Regions from separate parts of the Vibrio metoecus genome, predicted to be linked through region 2. Evidence: predicted binding sites of a transcription regulator. Region 2 holds the regulator's gene; the other holds the start of a gene.
The links. Region 2 encodes CRP, which controls carbon source genes, mostly activating them, when cyclic AMP is high. Its sites were predicted from a motif close to TGTGANNNNNNTCACA; they were not measured.
Positions count from the first base shown of each region.

Region 1: EPB59_RS01325 (CTP synthase) is a predicted target of CRP. The motif match lies at 6,772-6,787, and genes of this name have one in related genera.

Region 1 covers NZ_CP035686.1:259,038-274,527, reverse strand. The annotation lists gene EPB59_RS01345 (general secretion pathway protein GspB) at 1-675, opposite strand, end outside; gene EPB59_RS01340 (ExeA family protein) at 675-2,264, opposite strand; gene EPB59_RS01335 (multifunctional CCA addition/repair protein) at 2,357-3,568, shown strand; gene eno (phosphopyruvate hydratase) at 3,670-4,971, opposite strand; gene EPB59_RS01325 (CTP synthase) at 5,050-6,687, opposite strand; gene mazG (nucleoside triphosphate pyrophosphohydrolase) at 6,965-7,777, opposite strand; gene relA (GTP diphosphokinase) at 7,877-10,093, opposite strand; gene rlmD (23S rRNA (uracil(1939)-C(5))-methyltransferase RlmD) at 10,157-11,479, opposite strand; gene barA (two-component sensor histidine kinase BarA) at 11,652-14,429, shown strand; gene EPB59_RS01300 (diguanylate cyclase domain-containing protein) at 14,417-15,490, opposite strand, start outside.
Region 2 covers NZ_CP035686.1:101,905-117,394, forward strand. The annotation lists gene xds (GlyGly-anchored extracellular endonuclease Xds) at 1-84, shown strand, start outside; gene rimO (30S ribosomal protein S12 methylthiotransferase RimO) at 158-1,570, opposite strand; gene EPB59_RS00470 (NAD(P)/FAD-dependent oxidoreductase) at 1,778-3,049, opposite strand; gene EPB59_RS00475 (aminodeoxychorismate/anthranilate synthase component II) at 3,351-3,929, shown strand; gene EPB59_RS00480 (aspartate aminotransferase family protein) at 4,325-5,536, shown strand; gene astA (arginine N-succinyltransferase) at 5,677-6,696, shown strand; gene astD (succinylglutamate-semialdehyde dehydrogenase) at 6,706-8,163, shown strand; gene EPB59_RS00495 (DUF1338 domain-containing protein) at 8,306-9,097, shown strand; gene crp (cAMP-activated global transcriptional regulator CRP) at 9,160-9,792, opposite strand; gene EPB59_RS00505 (phosphoribulokinase) at 10,035-10,904, opposite strand; gene EPB59_RS00510 (YheU family protein) at 10,999-11,208, opposite strand; gene EPB59_RS00515 (hydrolase) at 11,318-12,307, opposite strand; gene EPB59_RS00520 (TIGR02444 family protein) at 12,304-12,789, opposite strand; gene EPB59_RS00525 (ABC transporter ATP-binding protein) at 12,790-14,706, opposite strand; gene kefG (glutathione-regulated potassium-efflux system ancillary protein KefG) at 14,829-15,419, shown strand; gene kefB (glutathione-regulated potassium-efflux system protein KefB) at 15,400-15,490, shown strand, end outside.

The DNA.
Region 1 (15,490 bases), 160 kb from region 2:
CTTCACCTCGGGAGCTAACATCTCCCCTTCACGGTGTTCAACACCATTTACTTTCACCCAGCGTTTTTGTTCATTACTGGAAAAGGCATGCATCTGGAAATTCAGTGCGGGTAAACGGCCTTGGTAACGATCGCTGTGCTGAGTGAGCACCACCACAGAAGACTCCGGCTTAGCAGCGGCTGGCACCGGTTGATCGCGCATGATGGCTTGAACTCGCAATGCTAATTCGGGAGAGAGCTGGGTTAAATCCAGATCGCCTAAACCGTCATTTGCTGCCAGTTGCGGTGATGTACCTAAAGTTGCAGGGGGCGTTACGGTTTTTTCCTCAAAGGAAATGGAATCCTCCACACGGCTCGTTTGCGTCAATACCGGCTCAACAAAAGTGGGTTGCAGATCGCCCCATTCTGGATAGGCTAACCGCTCCAATGGAGCATCAACCTGCACAATGCTCGGCTCGGTTTGCCGCATTGTGACGTCCTGCTGCACTTGTTCATAACGTTGGTAAATCATCACTCCCGCGGTAACGATTCCCGGCACTAGCCACAGCATTAAGTGCAACCAACGCCATGACGTCAAGGAGCTCGGTTCTTGTTCTGTAGAAGTGCGATAGGTCGCTGGCTGAGTCCGCAGATACTCTTGCTGAGATTGCTTCAAGGCATTCATCACTTTTGACATTAGCCCTCCTCCTTCAAACTCGGCGCTTGCTGCTGAGTCAACAGTTCTAAACGACGCAGGGTTTGTTTTCCCGCAATGCCATCAACATGCATACTCTGCCAACGTTGAAATAACTCCACCTTACGCGAAATATCCTTATCAAACATATCGGTAGAGCGTTCTGGCTCACCTAATACTTGCGCCAATTTACTTTCCAACAATGCCACATCATCCCCTCGCATTCCTTGCTTTAACGTTCGAGAAAAACCGCCCTGCCAAAGCAACGAATACTGGCCACGCCATAACGGCTCTAGCCATTGGCGCGCAATCCGATAACGCTGACCTCCCACCAAGAGTTCTGCATGATCACCACTTAACCGGTACAACACAGCATAAGTGCGCACTTCATCAATCACTAATGTCAGTACCGCAGGCAAATCATACGCTTGTAAACTCGCCCAATCTCCGGTTTGCTGCTCACACCAGAGCAGAGCATCCGGCTTCGATTGACAAAATCGATCCATCACCGAGGCTTGAAAACCCCACACGGCGTATAGTGTTTCTACAGCATCTTCACTACTGGTCGCATCAAGTAACGCGCTGCGCAGAGCTTGTGGAAATACCGTTTGTTCGGTTGGTGGCACAATCTCTGGCGCAGGGAAATAGGCTTGTACAGCTCGCTCAAGCTGTGGCGGTAATTGCCATGCTAGTAACACGGCAAGGGCAACACCGCCTAATGCGCTAGAGAGATAAGATAACTTCGGTGTTTGTGATTTAGTGGGTGTGACTTGGTAGACAGAAGATTGAAAGCTCATCACCTCTTGGCAGGCACGTTTGATTCTGTCCAAACTCAGTTCCTGCTCGCCCGCTTGATAAGCCTGCTTTAAAGCGGCATCACACACCAGATTGATTAAGCGCGGAATACCGTGAGTTTGTTGGGCAATCCACTGACAAGCTTTGCGGTTAAACAGCTCGACATTACCACCCGCTTGCTCAAGCCGGAAACGGATGTAGTCGGTGCTTTGCGCTTCACTCAGCGGCAGTAAGTGGTAGCGGCCGGTAATGCGCTGCGCGAGTTGACGCAACTGCGGCATTCGCAACTTCTCTTGCAATTCCGGTTGGCCAATCAGCAGCACTTTGAGCAACTTATGATTTTCGGTTTCTAGATTGGTCAGCAGGCGCAGCTGCTCTAACACATCGGGAGCCAAATGCTGCGCTTCATCAATCATCAAGAGCACTTGTATGCCTTGTGCGTGCTCGGCCAACAAAAACTCATGCAGCACTTGGGTGAGCTTTTTTAAGGTCGCCTTCTTCGGATAGCTGACCTCAAATTCATCGCAGATCGCTTCCAATAGCTCCAGATCCGAGAAAGTGGGGTTGAGGATCATCCCCGCGCGCGTTTTGCCCGGCAAACTCGCCAGAATCGCTCGCGCTACCGTGGTTTTTCCCGTCCCGACTTCTCCGGTGAGCATGGCAAAGCCCCCACCATCGCCCAATCCGGCTTGCAGGTGTACTATGGCTTCCTGATGACGCTGACTCAGGTAGAGATAGCGCGCATTGGGGACGATAGAAAACGGTAATTCGTCAAACCCAAAGAAGTTCAGATACATGCTTGTTGACCCTATTCATCGCAGTGGGTGCAACGTATCATTGCTGACTAAGATTAGCCAATGCCATTCGCGCAATTTTTTGAGACTCTACGATGCAAATTTACCTCGTTGGCGGCGCAGTGCGCGATCAATTGCTGCAACTTCCAGTTTATGACCGTGATTGGGTGGTGGTCGGCAGCAGCCCACAAGCTATGCTCAGTGCTGGCTTTCAAGCCGTGGGAAAAGACTTCCCAGTGTTTTTACATCCGAAAAGTAAAGAAGAACATGCCCTTGCTCGTACCGAGCGCAAAACGGGCGTGGGTTACACCGGCTTTGCTTGCCACTATGCTCCAGACGTGACTTTGGAAGACGATCTGCTGCGCCGCGATCTGACCATCAATGCGATGGCGCAAGATGACTCTGGACAACTTATTGATCCTTATGGCGGTCAGCGCGATCTCGCCGCGAAAGTGCTGCGCCATGTTTCGCCCGCGTTTGTGGAAGACCCCTTGCGTGTGCTGCGCGTGGCGCGCTTTGCGGCCAAGCTGCATCACCTAGGTTTCATCGTTGCCGAAGAAACCATGCAGTTAATGGCGAAGATTGCGCAATCGGGCGAATTACAGCACTTAACCGCTGAGCGCGTTTGGCAAGAGTGGCATAAATCGCTCTCGACGAATCATCCCGAAGTGTTTTTGCAGGTGTTACGTGATTGCGGCGCATTGGCGGTGGTGCTGCCTGAAATCGATCGCTTGTTCGGCGTGCCACAACCGGAAAAATGGCACCCAGAGATCGACACCGGTATTCACACGTTAATGGTCGCCAAACAAGCCGCACAACTTTCTGATTCCCTTCCCGTGCGTTTTGCCGCGCAAGTGCATGATTTAGGAAAAGGCGTGACGCCACCTTCTGAATGGCCAAGCCATAAATTGCACTGCCATACCGGGCTTAACATCATTGAATCATTGTGCGAGCGCATTCGCGTGCCTAATGAGTTTCGTGATTTAGCGCTCGCGGTGTGCGCACAGCATTCCAATGTTCATCGTGCCGACGAGTTAAAGCCTGCCACCAAGCTGAAAGTGCTGGGGCTTTTGGATGTGTGGCGCAAACCGGAGCGTCTTGAGCAAGTGCTACTGTGCTGTGAAGCGGATCATCGTGGCCGTTTAGGTTTAGAGAGTGAGCCGTATCCGCAGCGTGAGATTTTCCTGCGCGCCTACCACGCCGCCCTTGGCGTAGAGGTTCAAGCCGTGATTGCGGATGGTTTTCAAGGCAAGCATATCAAAGAAGAGTTGGATAAACGGCGCGTATCGGCAATCGAGGCTCTGTAGTTCATTGCCCGCAACCGTAGAAAGCAAAACGCCCTGCAATGCAGGGCGTTTTTTATCGCGAGACTGTTATCGTCAACAGTCGCGAAGGCGCTCGCTTAAAATTAAGCTTGGCCTTTCACTTCTTTCAGACCGTTGAAAGGAGCACGTGAACCCAGAGCTTCTTCAATACGGATCAGTTGGTTGTACTTAGCAACACGGTCAGAACGGCTCATAGAACCCGTCTTGATTTGACCTGCAGCAGTACCTACCGCTAGGTCAGCGATAGTTGCGTCTTCAGTTTCGCCTGAACGGTGAGAGATAACTGCAGTGTAACCAGCATCTTTTGCCATCTTGATCGCAGCCAGAGTTTCAGTCAGAGAACCGATTTGGTTGAACTTGATCAGGATAGAGTTAGCGATACCGTTGTCGATACCACGCTTCAGGATCTTGGTGTTTGTTACGAACAGATCGTCACCAACGATTTGGATTTTCTTACCCAGTTTCTCAGTTTGGTATGCGAAACCTTCCCAGTCAGACTCGTCCAGACCGTCTTCGATAGAAACGATTGGGAACTTCTCAGTCAGCTCTTCTAGGAAATCAGAGAAACCGTTAGAAGTGAAGATACGACCTTCGCCTTTCAGGTTGTATTCTTTCTTCTCTGCGTCGTAGAACTCAGAAGCCGCACAGTCCATCGCTAGTGTGATGTCAGTACCCAGTTTGTAACCTGCAGCCGCAACCGCTTCAGCGATAACTTCTAGCGCTTCTGCGTTAGATTTCAGGTTAGGAGCGAAACCACCTTCGTCACCCACTGCAGTGTTGTAGCCTTTAGACTTCAGTACTTTAGCTAGGTTATGGAACACTTCTGCGCCCATACGTACTGCTTCTTTCAGAGTTTTTGCGCCAACTGGTTGGATCATGAACTCTTGGATGTCTACGTTGTTGTCAGCGTGCTCACCACCGTTGATGATGTTCATCATTGGTAGAGGCATTGAGAATACGCCAGGAGTGCCGTTCAGCTCAGCGATGTGCTCAAACAGAGGCATGCCTTTTGCTGCCGCTGCTGCTTTCGCGTTTGCTAGAGAAACCGCCAGAATCGCGTTTGCACCGAAGTTTGACTTGTTCTCAGTACCGTCTAGGTCGATCATGATTTGGTCAATAGTTGCTTGATCTTTTGCATCTTTGCCAACCAGAGCGTCTGCGATTGGACCATTAACCGCAGCCAGCGCTTTCAGAACGCCTTTACCTAGGAAACGAGACTTGTCACCGTCACGCAGTTCAAGCGCTTCACGAGAACCAGTAGAAGCACCAGATGGAGCTGCTGCCATACCAACGAAACCACCTTCTAGATGAACTTCTGCTTCTACCGTTGGGTTACCACGTGAGTCGATGATTTCACGACCTAGAACTTTAACGATCTTAGACATTAATGTTTCCTCTCAATTGAATTTAAATGTCAAAACTAAAAGGGTAGCCACACTGCTAGAGTGGCTACCCGTATCCTTTTACTTCAATTCACCGCGTTGGTACTGACCTGCTGCTTTCACAAAACCAGCAAACAGAGGGTGACCATCGCGTGGGGTTGAGGTGAACTCTGGGTGGAACTGCGCTGCTACAAACCATGGGTGAGCAGGGTTCTCAATCACTTCAACCAGCTTCTTATCTGCTGACAGACCAGAAACCTTCAAACCTGCTTTTTCAATCTGAGGACGCAGCAGGTTGTTGACTTCGTAACGGTGGCGATGACGTTCATGGATCGTTGCGCTACCGTACATTTCGTACGCCTTAGTACCTTTTTCAAGGTGGCATAGCTGTGAACCTAGACGCATAGTGCCGCCCAGATCTGATTTCTCGCTACGCTCTTCGACATTGCCTTCACCATCTACCCATTCAGTGATCAAACCAACCACTGGGTATTTGGTGTTTTTATTGAATTCGGTTGAGTGTGCACCTTCCATACCCGCTACGTTGCGTGCGTATTCGATCAGTGCCACTTGCATACCCAAGCAGATGCCAAGGTAAGGAATTTTGTTTTCACGTGCATACTGAGCTGCACGGATTTTGCCTTCGATACCACGATCGCCAAAACCACCCGGCACCAAAATAGCATCCAGACCATTCAGCACATCGGTGCCTTTGGTTTCAACGTCTTGTGAATCCACGTATTTGATGGTCACGCTCAGACGGTTTTTCAGACCCGCGTGTTTCAGCGCTTCGTTAACCGACTTGTAAGCATCTGGCAGTTCAATGTACTTACCGACCATACCGATAGTCACTTCACCGGTTGGGTTCGCTTCTTCATAGATAACCTGTTCCCATTCAGACAGATCCGCTTCTGGCGCGTTAATGCCAAAACGTGCACACACCAAATCATCCAAACCTTGAGAACGGATCAGTTGTGGGATCTTGTAGATAGAATCCACGTCTTTCATAGAGATAACGGCTTTTTCAGGCACGTTACAGAACAGAGCGATCTTCTTACGCTCGTTCGCTGGGATCATACGATCGCTACGGCAAACCAGAATGTCTGGCTGAATACCGATTGAAAGCAGTTCTTTTACCGAGTGTTGGGTTGGCTTCGTTTTCACTTCGCCCGCTGCCGCTAGGTAAGGAACCAGCGTCAGGTGCATGAACATGGCGTTTTCACGGCCCACTTCGATTGCTAGCTGACGGATCGCTTCCATGAATGGCAGTGATTCGATATCACCTACTGTACCGCCAACTTCAACGATAGCGATGTCGTGGCCTTCTGAGCCTGCAATCACACGATCTTTGATCGCGTTCGTGATATGAGGGATAACCTGAATGGTTGCACCTAGGTAGTCGCCGCGACGCTCTTTGCGCAGTACGTCAGCGTAAACACGACCTGCAGTGAAGTTGTTGCGCTTGGTCATTTTGGTACGAATGAAACGCTCGTAGTGACCAAGGTCTAGGTCAGTTTCCGCGCCATCTTCCGTAACGAACACTTCACCGTGTTGAGTTGGGCTCATTGTGCCTGGGTCAACGTTGATGTAAGGGTCAAGCTTCATCATGGTCACTTTAAGACCACGAGCTTCGAGAATCGCTGCAAGGGATGCCGCTGCAATACCTTTACCTAGAGAGGATACAACCCCGCCAGTAACAAAAATATAATTTGTCGTCATGTTTAACCTGAAAATGGTTGAATGAGGGAAATGGATTTCTTCTGGACGGGACAAAACTATACCAGAAGGCCCCCATTGCCACAACGTGAAATCTATCACACTCAATTTTTTATTTTTTGCTTCAAATCAAACCAAATTGAAGCGAACCACACAAGCGGCACATTATCTGAGTCAATTTTGTCCCAAACGGGACTCTTTTTCAGCAATTGAGAAATTAGCAGTTTAATCAACCAGTAAGCTCATCAATGAGTTTGCTTTGTTTTTTAATGCTCAGCGATTAAAACGACTTTATCGCCTGTTTTTCTTCAAGTTTTACCTGATCCCAAAACGCGTCCAACTCAGCCAAAGTAAAGTCTTGGAGTGGCTTATTTTTCGCTCTCGCTTTGTTTTCAACACCTTGAAAGCGGCGCACAAATTTGGCGTTGGCTTTGCTCAGAGCCATTTCAGGGTCATGCCCTAAATGGCGCACTAAATTGACGGTAGCGAACAATAAATCGCCTAACTCTTCTTCTACTTTTTGCGTATCCACATCCACTTGCAGCGCTTCTTCCATCACTTCTGAGACTTCTTCGTGCACTTTGTCGACAACCGGACCTAAGCTGTCCCAATCAAATCCGTATTTGGCGCACTTTTTCTGGATCTTGTGAGCACGCGATAACGCGGGCAATGAACGTGGTACAGAGTCTAGAATACTCTGCTCATTTTTGCCTGCTTGCGCTTTTTCTTTGGCTTTTTCTGCCTCCCAATTGGCGTGAATTTGCTCGTCATTTTCAAAGGTCACATCTCCAAATACATGAGGATGACGGCGCGTCAGCTTCTCATTGACTGTATCCACCACATCACGAAACTCAAACAGGCCTTGTTCTTTGGCCATTTGGCTGTAGAAAATTACCTGAAATAGCAAATCCCCCAACTCTTCACGCAGGTTAGGCCAATCGCGCTGGGTGATGGCATCCACCACTTCAAAGGTTTCTTCAATGGTGTATGGCGCAATGGTGTCAAAGGTTTGCTCTTTATCCCACGGGCAGCCTAGCTCTGGGTCTCGCAGGCGGTTCATGATCTGTTCGAGTTGTTCAATCGGGTGTGACATGGTTTTCCTCACATCAGGCATTGAGCGCCTAAACTTATTGAAGTTGAAAAAGCAACGAGGTGGAAGTTTTCACTTCACACCTCGCTGTTTGCGTTGGATTTACCCTAAGCGTTTGACCAACATAACATCTTTGATCTGCTCGATGCGTTTGGAGACTCGCGCTAAGGCTTCAACGTTGTTCACCTCAAGATCGAAATCCATGATGATGATTTGTCGTTTGTAGTCGGAGCGGCTCTTCATGCTCGCCACTTTGACTTTTTCATTGGCCAGCAAGGTGGTGATGTCTTTCAATAAGCCACTGCGCTCCATCGCTTCCACGCGCACGGTCAACAGGTAAGAACCCACAAAACCGCCGCCCCACACGGTATCAATGATCCGCTCTGGTGCATGGTGGCTCAACTCTTCCAACTGTTCACAGTCGCTACGATGTACTGAAATGCCGCGACCTTGAGTAATGTAGCCACGGATCTCATCACCAGGAATTGGCTGACAGCAACGCGCAAGGTGAGTCATCAGGTTATCGACCCCTTCCACCACCACCGCATCTTTATGCGGGCGATTCGGCGTTAGGGCTTTGTTTTCCTGCAGTTTTTCCAGCGCGAGCTTATCTTCTTCCTCAGCGGTCGGTTTATTTACTAACGCATTGATATGATTAACAATTTGGTTAATACGCAGATCGCCACTGCCGATACCGACATACATCTCATCGACACTGTTAACGTTGAAGCGCTTAAGTGCATATGCCTCGGCATGTTTCAGATTGGCGCCCACTTTGGCTAATTCGATTTCGAGAATTTCACGCCCCGCTTCGAGGTTTTTCTCGCGGCTTTGCTTGCGGAACCAAGCATTGATCTTGGCGCGTGCACGACCTGAGTGAACAAACCCAAGCGATGGGTTTAACCAATCACGCGAAGGATTGGGCTCTTTGGCGGTAATGATTTCAACCTGATCGCCCATCTGCAATTTATGGGTAAACGGCACGATGCGCCCTGCGACTTTGGCACCAATACAGCGATGCCCCACTTCGGAGTGAATGTGGTAGGCAAAATCGAGCGGTGTGGCACCCATCGGCAAGTCGACCACATCGCCTTTCGGGGTAAAGGCGTAGACGCGATCATCAAACACTTGGCTACGCAGCTCATCGAGCATCTCGCCCGAATCGGACATCTCTTCTTGCCAATCAAGCAGTTTACGCAGCCAAGTGATCTTCTCATCGTAACCACTGCGGCCAGCGCTGCTGCCTTCTTTGTATTTCCAGTGTGCCGCCACCCCAAGCTCTGACTCTTCGTGCATCTGCTTGGTACGGATCTGGATTTCGATGGTTTTGCCTTCTGGCCCCAAAATCACGGTATGGATTGACTGATAGCCGTTCGGCTTCGGGTTTGCCACGTAGTCATCAAACTCGTTCGGCAAATGTTTGTACTTGGTATGCACAATGCCAAGCGCGGCATAACAGTCTTGCAGCTTGTCGGCAATAATCCGCACCGCGCGCACATCAAACAACTCATCAAAAGCGAGGCTCTTTTTCTGCATTTTGCGCCAGATGCTGTAGATGTGTTTCGGGCGACCGCTGACTTCGGCGTTGATGCCCAGTTGTTTCATCTCAGCACGCAGATCGCTGACAAAATCACGGATGTACTGCTCACGCACAATACGGCGCTCAGAAAGCTGTTTGGCAATCTGTTTATAGGTATCCGGTTGTTGGTAACGGAACGCGTAGTCTTCAATTTCCCATTTGAGCTGACCAATGCCTAGACGGTTCGCCAGTGGTGCGTAAATGTTGGCACACTCTTTCGCGGCGATGCGGCGCACTTCATCCGGCTCATTTTTCACTTCACGCAGGTTACAGATCCGCTCAGCAAGCTTAATGACCACGCAGCGGAAATCATCCACCATCGCGAGTAGCATGCGGCGCACGTTATCCACTTGCGCTGAGGCTTCACTGCCATGCATGGTCACATTGAGCTGACCGATGGCTGCCATCTCTTCCACGCCGAGGATCAGTTTGAGCACTTCTCTGCCATAACTCTCTTCGAGTGACTCATTATCCAACACGCCACTGGTGGCGATGGGAAATAGCAAAGCGGCCACCAGCGTTGGGCGATCCATAGATAAAGTGATCAAAATTTCGATCATTTCCCGCCCACGCCACAACAGCAGTGGTCCTTGAGGATTACCAGCAAGCAACTGCTCACACTCACGGTACACTGCGGTCAATTTAGCGGCCGTTTTACCCTCTTGGGCAAGGCTGGCTATCCATGTTTCTAGCTCAAACTGTTGGTCTGGGTTTAAGTGTGCGCTTCGTACCGCAACCATTGATATCGTCCTAATAATTGTATTTTTAGCCTTCGACTGACGCTGAAATGAAGAGTTCAGTCGCTAGCGTTTTTTCACAAATAAAGCCATGGATTCAAGGTGACTGGTGTGCGGGAACATATCCAGCATGCCCAGTTTCTCTAAGCAAAATCCTTGGCTCAGCAAGCTTTGGCTATCACGAGCCAGTGTCGCAGGGTTACACGACACATACACCACCCGTTCCGCTCCTAACGCAGCCAGTTGTTCCACAATCCCTTCTGCACCTGCACGGGCGGGGTCGAGCAGTACTTTAGCAAATTTCTGCTGCGCCCATGAGGCGGTTGTCATATCTTGTTCCAAATTGGCCTGATAAAACGTCACATTGTTGATTTGGTTCAATTTCGCATTGTGAGTAGCGTGCTGCACCATCTCTTCCACGCCTTCTACGCCCACCACTTGTTGCGCTTGTTTTGCTAACGGCAGAGTGAAATTCCCTAAGCCACAAAACAGATCAAGCACGCGATCCTGTTCATTCACCTCAAGCCAGTTGAGTGCTTGCTCGACCATTTGCTTATTCACCGCGCGGTTCACTTGAATAAAGTGGCTCGGCAAGAAGCTTAGACGGCTACCGGTTTCTTCACAGTAAGGCGGTTCACCTTGTACGTGTTGCAACGCGCCGGCTTCCAATGTTAGGTATAAGGTTAGTTGGTTTTGCGAGGCAAAGTCAGTTAAACGCTGCTGATCTTGTTCAGTCAACGCACCGACATGACGCAGCGCCAATACTCGCGCATTATCGCCTTTCACCAATTCCACATGCCCCAACTGCTCAGGTTGGCTCCATTGGCTCAACAAGGTATTCAATTCCGGCAAGAGCGCATTCAAACTCGGCTCTAGTACAGGGCAATGTGTTACGTTGACAATCGCTTTGCTCTGCTTACGGCGAAAACCAAACTGCAGTTGCTGGGCTTTCTTATCCCACATCAAGCTTAATCTTGCTCGGCGGCGATAGCCTTGATCATCAGAACAAACTGGCGCAGACAGGGCAAGGCTCTGCCCTGCAAACTTCACCATTAATTGACTTAACGCCTGCTGCTTGTGGTTAATTTGACCGGCTCGGTCAAGATGCTGTAAATCGCAGCCACCACACTGCGCGTAATGTGCACAGAAAGGGGTAACGCGCTCAGAACTAGGCTTGAGCACCTTAATCAACTGCCCACGCGCATATTTACTTTTGCTTTCGGTGAGCTGGATCAGCACCTCTTCACCCGGCAAAGCGCCATCGACAAACAACGGTTTCTTCTGCAAAAAGGCCAGTCCGCTGCCTTGGTGATCCAACCGTTCAATGGTGACCGGTTGATGCTTTTTGTCTAACGTGCTGTGCTTTTTCGGTTGAAAGAAACGTGCCATGCTTTGTGCTCAAGTGTTGGAGTAGAATTGTTTTTGCCCCGGCATCACTATTCTGCACGGGGGTGATTGTCGAAGGTCAGGGAGTTGATTAAGCTAACGCCAATGTTTCCCCACGCAATCCGATTTGTGCGGGGGTATTTTCCCATATCCACACCACAATGTTTAGACAATAATGACTCAAAGATATGGCTTGCGCGCCCGCGTTGTGACGCTCACTCTGGCTCCAACCCTGATTATTGGCCTGCTGCTTAGCGCACTGTTCTCTTTTAACCGTTATCACGACTTAGAAAACCAAGTGATCAACTCAGGGGCTAGCATCATCGAACCACTGGCGATCGCCAGTGAAGATGCGCTACGCATGCAAAGCCGCGAATCGGTGCGGCGCATCATTAGCTATGCACATCGGAAAAATTCTAAATTAGTTCGCAGCATTGCGGTATTTGATGGCAACCACGAGTTGTTTGTCACTTCCAACTTTCACCCCAATTTCGAAAAACTCATGTATCCCAAGGATAAACCTATCCCCTTTTTGAGCAGTTCGGTGATTGATGAAAACACCTTGATTTTGCGCACACCGATTGTCTCAGAACGGACTTTACTCGAAAACGGTGATGCCAACCCAGCGACCCCCGTCATGGGCTATATCGCCATCGAACTTGATCTCTCCTCTTTGCGCCTACAGCAATATCAGGAAATTTTCTCGGCGGGCTTAGTGTTGGTGATTGGGGTTTTGCTCTCAGGTGTGTTCGCATTTCGTTTGATGCACGATGTCACTCGCCCCATCACACACATGAAAAACATGGTGGATCGCATCCGGCGCGGCCATTTAGATGTACGTATTGAAGGCAAAATGCACGGCGAGTTGGATGCGCTAAAAAAAGGCATCAACGCGATGGCGGTGTCGCTCTCGGAATACCATGTCGAGATGCAGCACAGTATTGACCAAGCCACTTCTGATTTGCGGGAAACCTTGGAACAGTTAGAGATTCAGAACGTGGAACTCGACATTGCCAAAAAACGAGCGCAAGAAGCAGCACGGGTGAAATCTGAGTTTTTGGCTAACATGTCCCATGAGCTGCGAACCCCACTGAATGGTGTAATTGGTTTTACTCGACAAATGCTAAAAACCCAGCTCACCAACAGCCAAACGGATTACCTGCAAACCATTGAAAAGTCTGCCAACAATCTTCTAACGATCATTAATGACATTCTAGACTTCTCTAAACTTGAGGCTGGAAAACTGGCGTTAGAGAATATTCCGTTTGAATTCCAAGATATTCTAGAGGAAGTGGTTAACTTACAAGCCACCAGCGCCCATGAGAAAGGGTTAGAAATCACCCTCAAAATTGACCCGAAAATTCCGCGCGGCGTAGTGGGCGATCCACTGCGTATTCAACAGGTATTGACTAACTTAGTCGGCAACTCGATTAAGTTTACCGAGCGCGGCAACATTGATGTCAGCGTGGAAATGCGCTCACTGCGCGATGACGTGATAGACCTGCAATTTATGGTGCGCGATACAGGCATCGGTATCTCAGAGCGCCAACAAGCCCAATTATTCCAAGCCTTTAGTCAAGCGGATGCCAGCATTTCTCGCCGCTATGGCGGCACAGGGTTAGGGCTAGTGATCACCCAAAAACTGGTTAGCCACATGGGGGGCGAAATCAGCCTCACTAGTCGCTTACACCAAGGTTCAACCTTCTGGTTTACTCTGCGTTTGCACACGACAGAGTTACCCGTCAATGATGGTTATGATGCTCAACGACTCAACCATCGTCATCTGTTGTTGATTGAACCTAACATGCAAGCGGCGGCAATTGTGCAACAAACGCTAGTACAAAGCGGGTTAGACGTGACTTATCGCTCCGCGATACCGGAAGAGGAACAAAGTTACGACTATGTACTACTCAACCTAGCACCAAGTAAAGAAACCAACTATGCGATGGTCGAACTTTGGGTTAAGCGTGCGCTCGCCATGACACATAACGTGATTGTCGGTGTACCGAGTACCGAACTGGCGTTGGCCGATCTATTGATGCAACAATATCCGGTGAAATGCATCAGTAAACCGCTTTCACGCAAAAAGCTGCTGCAAACGTTGGCCGCGCAACAACCACTCTCACTCCATTCTGCACAGTCTAAACCGCAAGCCGATAAGTTGCCGCTGTGTGTTATGGCGGTCGATGATAACCCTGCCAACCTAAAACTGATTACAGCATTGCTTCAAGAGCGAGTTGAATGCGTGATCGCCTGCGCCAGTGGCCAAGAAGCGATAGAACAAGCACAGAATCGCCACTTCGATATCATCTTGATGGACATTCAAATGCCACATATGGATGGGGTAACCGCATGTAAATCGATTAAACAGTTACATGGCTATCAAGACACTCCTGTCATTGCCGTCACGGCTCATGCCATGGCAGGCGAACGAGATCGCCTCCTGAAAGCGGGCATGGACGACTACCTCACTAAACCGATTGAAGAGCATATTTTGCAACAAGTGTTGGTACATTGGAGCCCACACACGCGCAGTAAACAGGTGGCAAAAATTTCTCTGCCAGATGGTGCCGCAGTACAAAATGCTTTGCATACTGCAGAGCAGGATGATGCGATCATTGATTGGTCAGCCGCATTACGCCAATCGGCCAACAAAGAAGATCTTGCTAAAGAAATGCTGACCATGCTGGTCAATTATTTGCAGGAGGTCGAAACGGTCGTCAACATGGCTTTAGAAGATGAAGAGTACGCCACGAGCGACTTATTGCATCATATCCACAAACTGCACGGCAGTTGTTCATACAGCGGTGTACCAAGGCTCCGTAAAGTCTGCGCGAGTTTGGAGCAAGCACTGCGTAGCGGAGCTGCCATAGACGAGTTGGAACCGGAGCTCTTTGAGTTGCAAGATGAGATGGTGAAAGTTATCAAGGCAGCCGCTGATTATCTGGATTGATCGTGTTTCATGTTTTGCTGATGGGGTAAAGAATGCACCTCTTGCCCCATCACATAAACATGATAGCCATGCTTACCTCGATGTTTGACCCAATACATTGCCTTATCCGCTTGTAAAAGCAGTTTTTCTAAGTCGATGTGCACACAGTCCATATGACTGATGCCAATACTGCACCCAACTTGAGCACTCTGTTTACCCAATACGATCGGCGTACCAGAGGCGTTGATCAAATCGGCAGCAAGAGCTTCAACTGGCGCCTGATCATAAACGTCGAGTGGAATATAAATCGCAAACTCATCCCCACCGAGTCGGCCGACGACAGAATCGACAAAGTGAGCCTGCGCAAGAGCCAAAAAGCGTTTAGCGATTTCACGCAATACATCGTCACCAGCTCCATGTCCTAACGTATCATTCACCTGTTTAAAACCATCTAAGTCGATAAGTAGCAACACCATAGTGCAACTGACGCGTTTTTTATTCAGCACGTACTTTTCACACCCCAACCGATTTTTGAGCCCAGTCAACGTATCTTGCTCAGCAATGGTTCGGTAATAACTTTCCCAACGCTCAATCTGTTGGCGTAATTCGCGCTCACGGATCAGGGCCTGATGGGATGCATCAATAAACTCATTGATACTTTTGGCCACCAAACCGATCTCATTATGCTTATTTTCCTGAGCCACCGAGACTTTACGATCATGATCTGGACGCACTTCCGATAATGCCTCATAAAGCTCAGTTAATGGCTTACCCACTAAACGGCGTACTATCCAAATTAGCGCGACAAAGGTGACTAAAAACTGGATCAACACCACGGCAATTTGATCGAGAATTTTGCTCGTCGCCTGCTGCCTTATCACTTGATGATCCTCATGAAGCATCAAGTAACCAATTAAATTACCATCAACAGGCGAAACCAAACGGTAACGGTTAGCATCCTCCCAAATATCATGCTCCTTGAGGAGCTGGGGAATACTGGTTCGTTCAAAGACAATCCCATCCACACTCGCTAGTTTGACGGCATTGATCTCTTTATGCAGCAACAGGGCATCCATCACCTC
Region 2 (15,490 bases):
GAGCTTAACATCTACGGTGGTTCATTAGGTTTAGGCGCACTGCTTGGCCTATTGGGGCTTGGTGTTTGGCGCCGCCGTCGCTAGAAAGTGGCATTTTTGATAAACAAAAGGCTAGCGTGCGCTAGCCTTTTTAGTTTCTTAAGTTGATGGCGTGAACTTACTGCGCTTCGTGCAGTACGCTGCCCCACAGGTCATATTCATCGGCGTGTTCAATCACAACGTTAACCAGTTCACCCGGTTTCAGGTTGGTTTCACCGTTGAGGTAAACTAAACCATCGATCTCCGGTGCATCGGCGTAAGTACGGCCAATCGCGCCTTCTTCATCGACTTCATCAATCAGCACTTGCATGGTGCTGCCGATGCGTTTTTGCAGTTTGGCGGCACTGATCTCTTGCTGCACCAGCATAAAACGTTCGAAACGGTCTTGTTTCACGTCTTCTGGGATCTGGTCTTCAATCTCGTTTGCTGCTGCGCCTTCAACGGGCGAATACTTAAAGCAGCCCACGCGATCGAGTTGTGCTTCTTTCAGCCAATCGAGCAGGATTTGGAAATCTTCTTCAGTTTCGCCCGGGAAGCCTACGATAAAGGTGGAGCGGATCACGAGTTCTGGACAGATCTCACGCCACTTTTTGATGCGCTCTAAAGTACGTTCGGCTTGCCCCGGACGTTTCATCATTTTTAGTACGCGTGGGCTGGCGTGTTGGAATGGAATATCCAAGTAAGGCAACACTTTTCCTTCAGCCATCAATGGGATGATTTCATCCACATGTGGGTAAGGGTAAACGTAGTGCAGACGAATCCAAATGCCCATCTTGCCCAGCTCTTCACTCAGTGCTTTGATGTTATGGCGCACCGGAGAACCGTTGGCGAAACCTAAGCTGTGTTTGGTATCCACACCGTAAGCACTGGTGTCTTGGCTGATCACGAGCAGCTCTTTCACGCCAGCGTTTTTCAGGCGTTCCGCTTCACCAATAATTTCACCCACTGGGCGGCTGACTAAGTCACCACGCATCGATGGAATGATGCAGAAAGTACAGCGATGGTTGCAGCCTTCAGAAATTTTGAGGTAGGCGTAATGCTTTGGTGTCAGTTTTACACCGTGATCTGGCACTAAGCTGGTAAACGGGTTATGGGCTGGTTTTGGTGCGTATTGGTGTACGTGCTCCAACACGTTTTGGTAAGCGTGTGGGCCTGTAATGCCGAGCACATTCGGGTGCACTTGGCGAATTTCATCTTCACGCGCACCGAGGCAGCCCGTCACAATCACTTTGCCGTTTTCTTTCAGCGCTTCGCCAATGGTATCCAAAGACTCTTGTACCGCACTGTCGATAAAACCACAGGTGTTGACGATCACCACATCAGAATCGTGGTAGCTGTTGACGATTTCATAACCTTCGGTGCGCAGTTGGGTCAGAATGCGTTCTGAATCCACTAAATTTTTGGGGCAACCTAAGGAAACAAAACCAATTTTATTGCCAGTCGTTTGGCTGCCTTGGCTTTGCTCTGCGATGGTTTTTTTCGCCGTTTCCAGAGTCGTGGTTTGATTTGGCGTAAAAGTCTGAACTGTCATTGCTCTGTGTGCTACCTAATTGTGTTTATTCGCCCGCCGATTCGATGTTGCAGATGCAGGCAACAGAGAACGTGAGCGGGGTCTAAAAAGTCGGCGAATTATAACTGACGAGAAAAAATTGAATAGAGGCGAAATGGAAAAAGTGAACAAAAAACGGACAAAAAAGGAGGCGGCGAAATGCCGCCTCAAGTTGAGGACAACTCATTGCTATTTTGTTCGATGAATTCCTACCGCACCCATGATGTATTTTTCGTAAATTGGTTCACTGGTGCCGTGTTTGACCTTATAAATGAAGTACTTTTCAAAGGCGATTTTCGCGATGTGTACCCATTGCCCCATCGAGGTCCAGTTGGTATTGCGTGGTGGGTTTTGTGGTAGCGCCACAAAAGCAGCCCCTTTGTCACCCATGTCGGCAAGACACACCGCATTCAAGGTTGGACGAGTGGACATCGGCTCGCCTCTTTCCAGACTGAGGATATTCTCCACAATACTGGTGGTCATGGATTCAATCATAAAGCCGGTTTTGGGCGCTCCGACAGGGACTGGGGTTTCTTCTAACGGAGGAATGGCAACGCAAACCCCAGCGGCAAAAATATCGCGATAGGTCGGATTACATTGGAACTCATCAGTGAAGACAAAACCTTTTGGGTTACACAGTTTCGGCACCGCCGCAATCGCGGGAGAACCTTTGAAAGGCGGTAAGAACATCGCCATTTTGAACGGCAGATGGTGTTCAAAGTCCACTTCGCCTTTACGGTTCAGCTCTTCAAAGTGTGCGGTATCGGGATCGAAACTCGTGGTTCGAGCGTTGCAAATCCATTTGATACCACGGTCGCGGAACTCATGTTCCATCAGTGCTTTCGAGTCGCCGACGCCACCTAGCCCCATATGGCCGACATACGGTTCGCTCGTAACAAAGGTGATCGGAACTTTGTCGCGGATTTTCAGTTTACGTAACTGGCTCTCTAAGGTCAGGATATATTCGTACGCAGGACCAAAACAGCTCGCGCCTTGCATTGCCCCAACCAATACCGGGCCGGGGTTTTCGATTAACGCTTGATAAGCTTCATAGGCTTTTACGGCGTGATCTACAGTACAAATGGACTGGGTATAACCCGTTTCTGGTCCTGCCCCCGGAACAGTTTCAAAGGCCAGTTTAGGGCCAGTGCAGATGACCAGATAATCGTAACTATATTGGGTACCATCACCCGCGAGTAGGGTCTTTTCATCGGGCAAGATTTGCGTAACCCCTGTTGGATTAAAAGGGATTTTGAATTTTTTAGCGTAAGGGGTGAGATCCAAAACCACTTGTTCTTTGGTTCTTTCCCCTAAGGCAACCCAAGGGTTGGAAGGAATAAAGTGAAACTCGTTGTGTTCATTGATCAATATGACTTCATGATCTTTTGGGAGTTTTTGTCGTAACTCGTAAACGACTGACATTCCCCCTAAGCCTGCACCGATCACTATGGTTCTTTTCATGGTTGCCCCCTAATGGATTTAAGCTTTATCTATATTAGCTAAGTCTAAATTAATGCTAGTCGATATTAGTCAGGTTGCCATAAAGAAAATGCAGATCAGTGAGTTCCGTCATTTCGACAGCATCAAGTGACTTAAAGTGTAGGTGGCTATTTGTGGTTTTATGTGTGATTGATTTCATATTTTTCTTTAGTAATCAATGAAATTTCTGCAGGGCTGTTGGGGGCGATGAGGAGGTTTCGATTGAAAGTGTGGGTGAGATTCGTAGAATGCCACTGATTTCTCGTCACCAAGAAGGATGCTTATGCTACTGATGATCGATAACTACGATTCATTCACCTACAACTTGTACCAATACTTTTGTGAGTTAGGGGCGCAGGTTAAAGTGGTGCGCAATGATGAGATCGATCTGGATGGGATCCGTGCTCTGGCTCCGACACATTTGGTGATTTCTCCGGGACCATGCACGCCTAATGAAGCGGGGATCTCACTTGCGGCGATTGAAGCGTTTGCAGGACAACTGCCGATCCTTGGTGTTTGCTTAGGGCATCAAGCGATCGCCCAAGCATTTGGTGGGCAAGTGGTGCGCGCTCGGCAAGTGATGCACGGCAAAACCTCCCCCATTCGTCATACGGGGCAAGGCTTATTTAGCGGATTGAATAACCCGCTAACGGTGACGCGTTACCATTCCTTGGTAGTTAAAAATGACACTCTGCCCGAGTGCTTTGAGTTGACCGCATGGACTGAGCTCAATGATGGCAGCATTGATGAAATCATGGGATTCCAACATAAAACCTTAGCGCTTGAGGCGGTGCAGTTTCACCCTGAGTCAATTAAGACTGAGCAAGGTCACCAATTGCTTGCTAATTTTTTACGCCGCTAAGCATTTTGCACGCAAAGTGTCGTTTGAGTGGCTCTGACCTCGATCACTTTTTTCGCTTTCTATCAAATATTTATCTGTGATTGGCAAGTTTTCACTCTTATTCATAGAGAATTGTGCTGTCTTTGCCAGTCCTTGATTTTCCTGACTCATCCATTCATTTCTAATTTCCTTATAAAAATTACTTCATAATTAGTCTGTTTTGCTGCATAAATAGTCGTTCGTGGTGTGATGTTTATGGCATTGTCCTGTACATACGAGATAATCCACCATTGAAATGGTTAAATAAATGTAAATACAATGCTGCAAATGATTTAAGGAAATTCATAATCTAACACAGAGCCATTTTGTGGAAGAATCGCTTATCTCAGAGCATGCGGTATCGAGAGGGAATGGGAATGACGGTGGAAATGAGTGTGGATCGTGGTTCGTTTGATGAGGTGATGGTGCCTTGTTACAACCCGATGGAGTTTATTCCGGTAAAAGGTTTTGGTTCACGGATTTGGGATCAGCAAGGTCATGAGTACATTGATTTCGCTGGTGGGATTGCGGTGAGTTGTTTGGGGCATTGCCACCCTGTGATGGTGCAAGCATTGACCACCCAAGCCAATAAGCTATGGCATTTAAGTAACGTAATGACCAATGAGCCGGCGTTGCGCTTGGCGAAAAAACTGACTCAAGTGAGTTTTGCCGAAAAGGTCTTTTTTGCCAACTCCGGCGCAGAAGCCAACGAAGCGGCACTCAAACTGGCGCGTCGTTATGCGGCCGATGTGTATGGTCCTGGGAAATCCGAGATTATTGCCTTTAACCAAGGTTTCCACGGACGCACTTTCTTTACTGTCTCTGTGGGTGGTCAAGCGACCTATTCCGATGGTTTTGGCCCTAAGCCGGGCGACATTGTTCATCTGCCTTATAACGATCTGGCTGCACTGCAAGCACAGATCTCCGATCGCACTTGTGCTGTGATGATGGAGCCGCTGCAAGGTGAAGGTGGCATTGTTTCTCCGAGTGCTGAATTTGTGCAAGCGGTGCGCGAGTTGTGTGACAAACACAATGCACTACTGATTTTCGATGAAGTGCAGACGGGTAACGGCCGCACTGGTGATTTCTATGCGTACCAAGGGATTGGTGTGACGCCAGATATTCTGGCCACCGCCAAATCTCTCGGTGGTGGTTTCCCAATCGGTGCCATGCTAACTACCGCGAAAATTGCTGAGCACATGAAAGTCGGTGTACACGGTTCGACTTATGGCGGCAACCCATTAGCGTGTGCCGTAGCGGAAGCGGTGGTGGATTTCGTCGCGCAACCAGAAATACTGGCTGGTGTGAAACAGCGTGAGCAGTGGATGCGCGCTGAGCTCACCAAGCTCAATGAGAAATACCACATTTTCAAAGAGATCCGCGGTAAAGGTTTGTTACTTGGTGCGGCACTCAACGATGAATGGCAAGGCCGCGCGCGTGACATTCTGGTCGCTGCGGGTAAGCAAGGCTTGATGGTGTTGGTGGCCGGGGCGAGCGTGGTTCGCTTTACGCCATCTCTTATCATCAGCCAACAAGAAATCGAAGAAGGTATGGCTCGCTTAGACAAGGCGATCGCCACACTGATGTGATAGCGATGGGCTTGTACTGCAAGCCCTGACTGCGAACCTCGGAGGTTTGCGCTATCACTTACTGCAGTTCTAGGGCGAACGGGGATAAAGCGTTCGCCCTATTTTGAAATGCAGAGATTACGCATCGGGAGGGAGTAAAGATGCTAGTTGTTCGTCCGATTAGCATGGCGGACTATGAGGCGCTACATACCTGCGCTGTCGAGTCCGGCCATGGCTTCACATCATTGCCAGTAGATCAAGAGCTACTGACCAATCGTATTACCCACTCTGAATACAGCTTTAGCAAACCGAACGTCACCACGCCCGGCGATGAAGGCTATTTGATGGTCGGGGTTGATAGCGAAACCGGACAAGTGGCGGGTACCACGGGTATTGAAGCCTCAATTGGTTGGGATGTGCCGTTTTATTCCTATCACATCAGCACCATAGTCCACTCGTCACCTAAATTGGGTGTCAACAATGTGGTGAAGTTGTTGACGTTTGGTAACAACTACACCGGATGTAGCGAAATCTGTACTCTGTTTTTGCGCCCTCAATTTCGCCAAGGCTTGAATGGTCGTTTAATGTCTAAATGCCGTTTTTTGATGATGGCGGAACACTCACACCGTTTTTCCAAAACCATTTTCGCTGAGATGCGTGGCGTTTCCGATGCCGATGGCAATTCACCATTTTGGAAGTGGCTGCAAGAGCACTTTTTCTCGATTGATTTCACCTTGGCCGATTATCTGACTGGGATTGGCAAAAAAGGCTTTATCGCTGACTTGATGCCCAAGTTGCCAATTTACGTCAACTTGCTGAGCAAAGAAGCGCAAGCGGTGATTGGTCAGGTGCATGAAAACACGCGACCTGCCTTGGTATTGCTTGAGAAAGAGGGCTTCACCTGTCGCAATTACGTCGACATTTTTGATGCGGGTCCAACCGTGGAGTGCGAGCTGAACAATATCGAATCGGTGCGCCACTCAGTACGCGCTATTGTTGAAGTGGCAGAACATTCGAGCTCGCAGAATTTCATTATGTGTAATACCTCGTTTGAGAACTTCCGGGCTACGGCGGCCAAAGCCGCATACAGCCAAGAAGATAACGCGGTGATCATCTCCCCCAAAGTCGCCGCGGCGTTAGAAGTGAGCACTGGGGATTATTTACGGATTTTGGCGCAGTAGGGGATAGTCATGACACATTGGATAGCCGGTGAATGGGTGACGGGAACCGGTGAAAAGTTGGAATCACATACGCCTTATAGCCATGAGCTTTTATGGCAAGGCTACAGTGCCAGTGTTGAACAAGTGGAAGCCGCGGTAAACGCGGCTCGCCGAGCGTTCGTGGACTGGAAAAAACGCCCATTTGCCGAGCGTGAACAGAAGGTGTTGGCCTTTGCGGAATTGGTGAAAGCCAACAGCGAACAGATTGCGCAAGTGATTGCTAAAGAGACGGGCAAGCCTTTGTGGGAAACGCGCACGGAAGCGGCTTCAATTGCCGGAAAAATCGCGATTTCGATTCGTGCTTATCATGAGCGTACTGGTGAAACGGTGCGTGAAGCGGCGGGCAATCAGCTGGTATTGCGCCATCGACCGTTGGGTGTGATGGCGGTGTTTGGGCCGTATAACTTCCCCGGCCATTTACCGAATGGACATATAGTGCCTGCGCTGCTGGCGGGCAATACCGTGGTGTTTAAGCCTTCTGAGCAAACCCCGTGGACTGGCGAAGTCTTGATGCAGTTATGGCAACAGGCTGGCTTGCCTGCTGGTGTCATCAATCTGGTTCAAGGCTCAAAAGAGACGGGGATTGCGCTCGCGCAATCACGCGGGATTGATGGTTTGCTGTTTACGGGGAGTGCCAATACTGGGCATCTGCTGCATCGCCAATTTGCAGGTCAGCCGGACAAAATGCTGGCGCTGGAAATGGGCGGCAATAATCCTATGGTGATTTCAGAGCACTATGGCGATCTGGATGCCACGGTTTACACCATTATTCAATCGGCGTTTATCAGTAGTGGTCAACGCTGCACCTGTGCGCGCCGCTTGTATGTGCCACTAGGGACGAAAGGCGATGTGTTGCTAGAGAAACTGGTTGCGGTAACGGCTAAGCTGCGTATTGATCAGCCCTTTGCTGAGCCTGCTCCCTTTATGGGCCCCTTAGTTTCCGAAGCTGCGGCACAAGCGATCCTCAATGCGCAATCCCATCTACAAGCATTAGGCGGTAAAAGTCTGCTTGAAGCTCGCGCTTTGCATGCGGCGTTTATCACACCAGCGATCATTGATGTCACGGCGATTGAGCGCTTGCCGGATGATGAATATTTCGGACCTTTGCTACAAGTGGTGCGTTACCAGACTTTGGCGCAAGCGGTAGAGCTTGCCAATGATACCCGCTTTGGCTTATCCGCTGGACTCGTCTCGACTGACGATGACGAGTGGGATTACTTTGTCGATCATATTCGTGCGGGCATCGTCAATCGTAACCGCCAATTAACCGGAGCCAGTGGTGATGCACCGTTTGGTGGCCCTGGAGCATCGGGCAACTTACGCCCCAGTGCCTTCTATGCCGCCGACTATTGCGCTTATCCAATGGCCTCAATGGAAGGGGAGACAACATTGCTTCCTGCTACCTTGAGCCCGGGCGTTGAACTCTAATCATAATTTATTTTGTGCCTGCGCAGCCAAGTAGGCACTTTTTTCGTCACAGGTTGAAAGCTTTATCGTGTTAGCGCTGGATAAATTACACGGTGTCTAACCTTAGTCCCTTTGCGTTTCATAGGATCAACAAGGAGGCGTTATGACGCCAACAGCTTTATTCCAATCGCTCTGGAATGATTATATTGAGCGCCTCTGCCCGTCGGCAGAGAAAGTACATCAACTCTTACAAGAAGATGAGCCACTGATTAATGATCACATCGCGCTGCGTACTTTTAATGTCGCGCCGCTAGGATTAGAAACGATGGCGAAGCCGTTTTTGGCGCTCGGCTATCAAGCGTGTGGTGAGTATGAATTCAAAAGTAAAAAACTCTTTGCTAAGCATTTTGAACATCCCGATCCTTTGCAGCCTAAGGTTTTCATTAGTGAGCTGAAAGTGGAAGAGTGTTCACCTGAGCTGCAAGCGATTGTTGAAAAGCTGGTGGCACAAGTTCAGCCACAAGCATTAGCCAGTGAGGCTTTTTTGTATGGCGGTCGCTTATGGAGCTTAAGCCATGCCGACTATCTTACTTTGGCGAAAGAGAGTGAGTATGCCGCTTGGCTTGCGGCGCATGGTTATGGTGCAAACCACTTTACAGTCAGCGTGAATCAGCTCAATGCGCTGCATGAAGTGAAACAGGTCAATGACCATCTGCGCCAACATGGCTTTAGCATCAATGAATCGGGTGGGGAAGTAAAAGGCTCACCAGAAGTCTTGCTCGAACAGTCTTCGACCATGGCTGATAAAGTGTTAGTGCGTTTTAACGAAGGCGCGGAGATGATCCCCGGTGGCTTTTATGAGTTTGCCAAACGTTATCCAATGGCGAATGGATTGCTGTACCCCGGATTTGTCGAAGCTTCGGCGGATAAGATTTTTGAAAGCACGAACCGTTAAATTTAGCGTATGATGCAAATAAAAATAGCCACCGCAGGGTGGCTATTTTTTATCGGGAATGCTTAGCGAGTGCCGTAAACCACGATGGTTTTACCGTGGGCAGAGATCAGGTTCTGCTCTTCCAGCATCTTCAGGATGCGGCCAACGGTTTCACGAGAACAGCCAACAATTTGACCGATCTCTTGGCGAGTGATCTTGATTTGCATACCATCTGGGTGAGTCATCGCATCTGGCTGACGTGCAAGGTTCAGCAGAGTCTGTGCGATACGGCCAGTTACGTCTAGGAACGCAAGGTCGCCAACTTTTTGGCTGGTCACTTGCAGACGACGAGCCATTTGACCTGAAAGGCGCATCAAGATATCTGGGTTTACTTGGATCAATTGACGGAATTTCTTAAATGAGATTTCAGCCACTTCACAAGGTGTTTTAGCACGAACCCAAGCGGTACGCTCTTGGCCTTCTTCAAACAAGCCAAGCTCACCGATAAAATCACCTTGGTTCAGGTAAGAGAGAATCATCTCTTTACCTTCTTCATCTTTGATCAGTACCGCAACTGAACCTTTTACGATGTAGTACAGCGTTTCCGCTTTCTCACCCGCGTGGATCAGTGTGCTTTTTGATGGGTACTTATGAATGTGACAATGTGAAAGAAACCACTCTAGTGTTGGATCGGTTTGAGGTTTACCTAGAACCATAATAATCTCACTTCCTCTGCAGGGTACGCTTGCCGCTATCCATATTTTAGCGAAGCCTCAATTGGGCTTACTAGAATAAGAGGTGTTACCCAAGGCTGCAAGCTATCTTATGTTTCGGTTAAGAATAGTATCCTTTTTCGAAATCGATTTCTTGATTTTAATCGTGTCAGTAGTCCAATTTGCTACGCAAAAATGTGCACATGATCACGGTATGAAAAGTAAGCATTCATCACTGGTCGGATCTAGCCGATTTTTCCGGTTTCGATCAGTTGTTGCAGTAGCGGACGCACAATCAAATCCATGGCAAAACTCATCTTGCCCCCAGGCACCACGATGGTGTTGTGGCGTGACATGAATGAGCCATCAATCATCGCCAGTAAGTAGGGGAAATCGACATTTTTGATGCCACGAAAACGGATCACCACAAAACTCTCATCCAGCGTTGGAATGCCTTTAGCATTGAGTGGGTTAGAAGTATCGACTGTGGGCACACGTTGAAAGTTGATGTGGGTGCGCGAAAATTGCGGGGTGATGAATTTAAGGTAGTCGTCCATTGAACGGACGATGGAATCCATCACCGCTTCACGTGAATGGCCGCGATCGCGTGTATCACGTACGTATTTCTGAATCCACTCAAGGTTAACAATCGGCACCATACCAATCAAAAAGTCGACGTGTTGCGCGACATTGACATCACCATCGACCACACCGCCGTGTAAGCCTTCATAAAACAGCACATCTGAGTTTTCGGGCAGTGATTGCCAAGGCGTAAACGTACCGGGCATTTGGTTATACGGAACTGCTTCATCAAAGGTGTGTAAGTAGCGGCGCACTTGGCCGGTGCCTACTTTTCCGTATTGGCGGAAGAATTCTTCAAGGGTTGGGAAATCGTTGGCTTGGGGACCAAAGTAACTGATATGGCGACCTTGCTCGCGCGCCTTGCGGATTTCTACATCCATTTCTGGACGAGTGAAGCGATGAAAACTGTCCCCCTCAACCCAAGCAGGCTTGATGCTCATCATATTGAACATCTTGCGAAAGGCTTCAGAGGTGGTTGTAGTTCCGGCGCCGGAAGAACCCGTCACCGCAATAATCGGATGTTTGGCTGACATGACAAACCTTGTCCTTAAGTCCTTGATTTTGGTGCTAACTCAGGCACCACCCGGAAATGACTATAGCACGGAAAATGAAGCCGTCACTGCTTGGCTAAAACGGATGGCATTTAATATCCACGGTTTCATGCAATTCTGAATAGACGATCACAGCTTGCCCAGATTGTAACTGCGCGCGTACTTGAGCAATTTTTTCCTCCAGCGACACTTCCACATCACCATAATCTGTGCCTTCACGCAGTACAAATTCACGGATCAAATTGTCGAGTGTTTCCTGAGCAATTTGTTGCCATGGAATGATCATAAATACCTCTTTATTTTATGACAGAGCCCAACTCGACTTGGAGCGCTCACTCCAAGTCGTTTGAGTCTTTCCCCTTACAATGATACGGCATTAAAAGGGGAGGGGCGCGTTAGGATTGATGCAGAAAGTCATCACGCAGATGTGAGTAATACTCGGGCAGGGTTTGCTCTAGCCAAAAGCGGGGCTTTAGCCATGATCCACTTAGAAAGCCCACATGGCCGCCATGCTCAAACAAACGGTAATCGATGTTCGCTGGTAGCGGGAAATCTGGGATCACCGCTTCGGTCATAAACGGATCGTCTTTGGCGTGGATGATCTGAGTCGGGACGCGGATCTGAGTCAGCTGTTTAATCCCGGAGCACTGCTGATAATAATCGGCAGCATCATGAAAACCGTGTAGCGGCGCGGTGATCACATCATCAAACTCGGCGAGTTTAGCGATAGCGCGGATCCGCTCCGGGCTCAGTGGCAAAGCATTTTCCAGCAGTGGGTATTTCGCGATGGCATTTTTCTTCAATGAAGAGAGTAGATAGGCGCGATACACTTTAGAGAAACCTTGCTCGATACGTTGTGAGCAGGCGGCTAAATCGAGTGGCGCGGAAATCAAGGTGGCGGCACTGACGATAGGATCATCACGATACTGCGCAAGATAGTTCGCGAGCATGTTACCGCCGAGTGAAACACCGACGGCAACGATCGGACGCTCTGGTAATTGTTTACGCAGATACTCCAGCACAAAACGCGCATCACCCGTTTCACCGGAATGGTAAGCGCGTGCTAAGTGGTTGGGTTTACCACTGCAACCGCGAAAATGCATCATCACCGAGAGCCAGCCCTGCCTTGCAAAGGCGTGCATCAAGCCGTTCGCATAAGGGCTTTTGAAGCTGCCTTCTAAGCCGTGGAACAACACAAACAGCGGCTTACACTGCGCGTGTGGTGTGCGCCAATCTTCGCTCCAAGCTAGATCGAGAAAATCACCATCAGGCGTGAATAGGGTTTGCCATTCGGCACTAAACAGCGGCTGTTTACGCAGTAAGCGAGGCAGCAGAGTTTGTAAGTGGGGATTAGCAAGCCCCTTGGCAGCAATAAATTGAGTCATGATTTTGAGTTATCGTGTTCACAGTGCGGAGCAGAAAATTGCTCGGCTAAGTATTCAGCGCCAAGCATTTTACAGTATTGCTGAGTGAGTGGTAGCACTTGTGCGGGATAGAGCGTTAAACGATTGAGACAATCAACCAAATCCGCTTGCTGCTGCTTTTCCAGTTGCAGTTCAAACTGTAGTGCTTCGCGATAGAGAGTGTCTGGCAAATGGCTTTTCAAGCGTCGCCGCAAATCACGAAAATCGTGCAGCAGAGTTTCCGAATGGCTCAAACATTCCAGCACCGTTGGCCAGTCGGCTTCCGCAAAAGTGAGCTGCTGTTCATCTAGCCATTTGAGTAACAGCAGCAGATTGACATTGCCGTGATGGCTATTTTGTAATCGTAAGCACGCCTCTTTTACCTCGCGCACACTGTAATACTGCAAGCTGAATTGCCAGAGTCTTTCCAGTGTTAATCTTGGTTTGACGTGCTCATCATTCATTTAACCGTTGAACTCCTGTTCCATCTCTTCCAAGGTTTCCTGCTCGGCCATCCATTCTAGCTCGACTTGCTCAAGCTCGGATTTGGCGGCGGCTTGTTTAGCCAACACCTCAGTCAGTGTCGCTTTATTCTGTGCTTCGTACAGTGAGGTGTCCGACAATTGTGCTTCCATCTCACTGATGACGTGGTTCAACTTATCGAGTTTCTCTTCTAACTGTGTCAACTTTTTGCGAATTGGCGCAGTGAGCTTACGAAAATCTGCTTCACGGCGCTTTTGCTCTTTTTTCGCAGCGGCACTGTTCGCGCTATTCACGGCATTGTTCGGTTGGGTTTCTTTACGCTCGGCTTTTTGTTGATCGGTGAGCCATTTGTAGTAGTCATTCAAGTCACCATCAAACGGGCCGACTTGGTGATCATGCACTAAATAGAGATCATCGGTGGTGGCACGCAGCAAGTAGCGATCATGGCTGACGATCACCATCGCCCCTTCATAGCTTTGTAGCGCAAACGTCAGTGCCTGACGCATATCCAAATCCAGATGGTTGGTGGGTTCGTCGAGCAGCAGTAAGTTAGGCTTTTGCCACACAATCAGCGCCAACACTAAACGGGCTTTTTCACCGCCAGAGAAAGGCGCGACTTTTTCGAGCGCTTTCTCTCCATGGAAGCCAAAGCTGCCTAAGTAGTTACGCAGTTCCAGCTCATTTTTGTCTGGCGCGATTTGCATCATGTGTTGCAGCGGCGTCTCTTCCGGATGCAGAGTTTCCAACTGATGCTGCGCAAAGTAACCAATTTTCACCCCTTGCGAGTAAGTGCAGTCACCCGCTTGCGGTTTGAGTTCACCCGAGAGCAGTTTGATCAAAGTTGATTTACCCGCACCGTTACGACCAAGCAGGCCGATGCGGCTGCCCGGCACCAAATTGAGGCGGATTTTCTCAAGGATTAAGTTATCGCCGTAGCCCGCCGCGACCTGATCCATCATCAGGATCGGGTTAGGTAGTGCCGCGGGTTCACGAAATTCAAAGCTGAATGGGTTATCAAACTGTGCAGGCAGCACTTTTTCCATCCGCTCCAGCGCTTTGATCCGGCTTTGTGCTTGGCGAGCTTTTGAAGCTTTATAGCGGAAGCGATCAATGTAGCTTTGCATGTGCGCCATCTGCTTTTGTTGCTTTTGGTAGATGGCTTGTTGCTGAAGCATTTTTTGTGCGCGCTGAGTTTCAAACGACGAGTAGTTCCCCGTGTATTCATTCAGGGTTTGATTTTCAATATGCACAATGCGATTGACGATCGGGTCGAGGAAATCGCGGTCATGCGAAATCAGGATCAGTGTGCCGGGGTAGCTTTGCAGCCAACGCTCCAGCCACATCACGGCATCCAAATCCAAGTGGTTGGTCGGTTCGTCGAGCAGCAGTAAGTCAGAGCGACAAATCAGCGCTTGCGCGAGGTTTAAACGCATCCGCCAACCACCAGAAAATTGGGTCAGGCTCCAGCTCATTTGTTCTTGAGTAAAGCCTAAGCCGTCAAGCAACTCAGAGGCACGGGCGCGAATGCTGTAACCACCGACCATTTCGATCTTGCCATGCAATTCGGCCACTTTGGTTCCGTTGTCTGCCGCTTCAGCTTCTATCAGTTGGCGTTCTAGTTCGCGGTATTCGCGATCTCCATCGATCACGTATTCCAGTGCACTGCGATCCAGCGCCGGTGTTTCCTGCGCTACCCAAGCCAGCTCCCAGTAGGCGGGTTTGCTGAAGGAGCCTGCATCAATAGTCAGTTCATCTTTCAGTAAGGCAAACAGGGTGGATTTGCCACAACCGTTTTTACCCACTAAACCCACTTTGTCGCCGGGATGAATGGTGGCTGAAGCTTGCTCAAGGAGTGGTTTGCCGCCGCGCAGTAGCTGAATCTCAGAGAAGGTAATCATAAAAATCGTTTTATCGCTCGTTGAATTTTCGCTCGGAATAGTAGGAGGAATAAGGATAAATGTCGATCATTATACAAATTGGGTTATGATGCTGAGTAACGGATTAGTAACAAATCAGCGGAGTGCGCAACTTGGTCAACCGAGAGCAAACGAAAGCCAAAGTGTTGGTGGTGTATGCGCACCCCGATCCACAACACTCCGTTGCCAATCAGGTGATGATTGAACACATTGCGGATTTAGAGCATGTTTCGATTGTTGACCTCTATGCCACTTACCCCAATTTCTTTATTGATGTGCACGCTGAGCAGCAACGCTTGCGTGAGCATGATGTGTTGGTGTTGCAACATCCCCTCTATATGTATTCCTGCCCTGCGCTCTTGAAAGAGTGGATCGATCGCGTTCTGAGTAAAGGTTTTGCTTTCGGTAAAAATAGTGCGCTGAAAGGTAAACTGTGGCGCAGCGTGATCACCACGGGTGGCAACCACACCGCTTACGATCAACGCGGTTATAACCGTTATCCGCTGAATGAAATCCTGCAGCCGTTTGAACTCAGTGCCGCTTTGTGTCAGATGAATTGGGTAGAGCCTTTGGTGCTCTATTGGTCACGCAACATCAGTGATGAAGAGCGTGAGCAGCATGCGCGGCGCTATCGGCAATGGTTACAAGAGATCGCCCACTGGCAAGGAGGGCTCTATGACGCCACTGACCAGTGATTTTCTCAGTAGCAGCGTGGTGTTTCTTGCCGCTGCGGTGATTGCTGTGCCTATCGCGCAGCGGGCGGGCT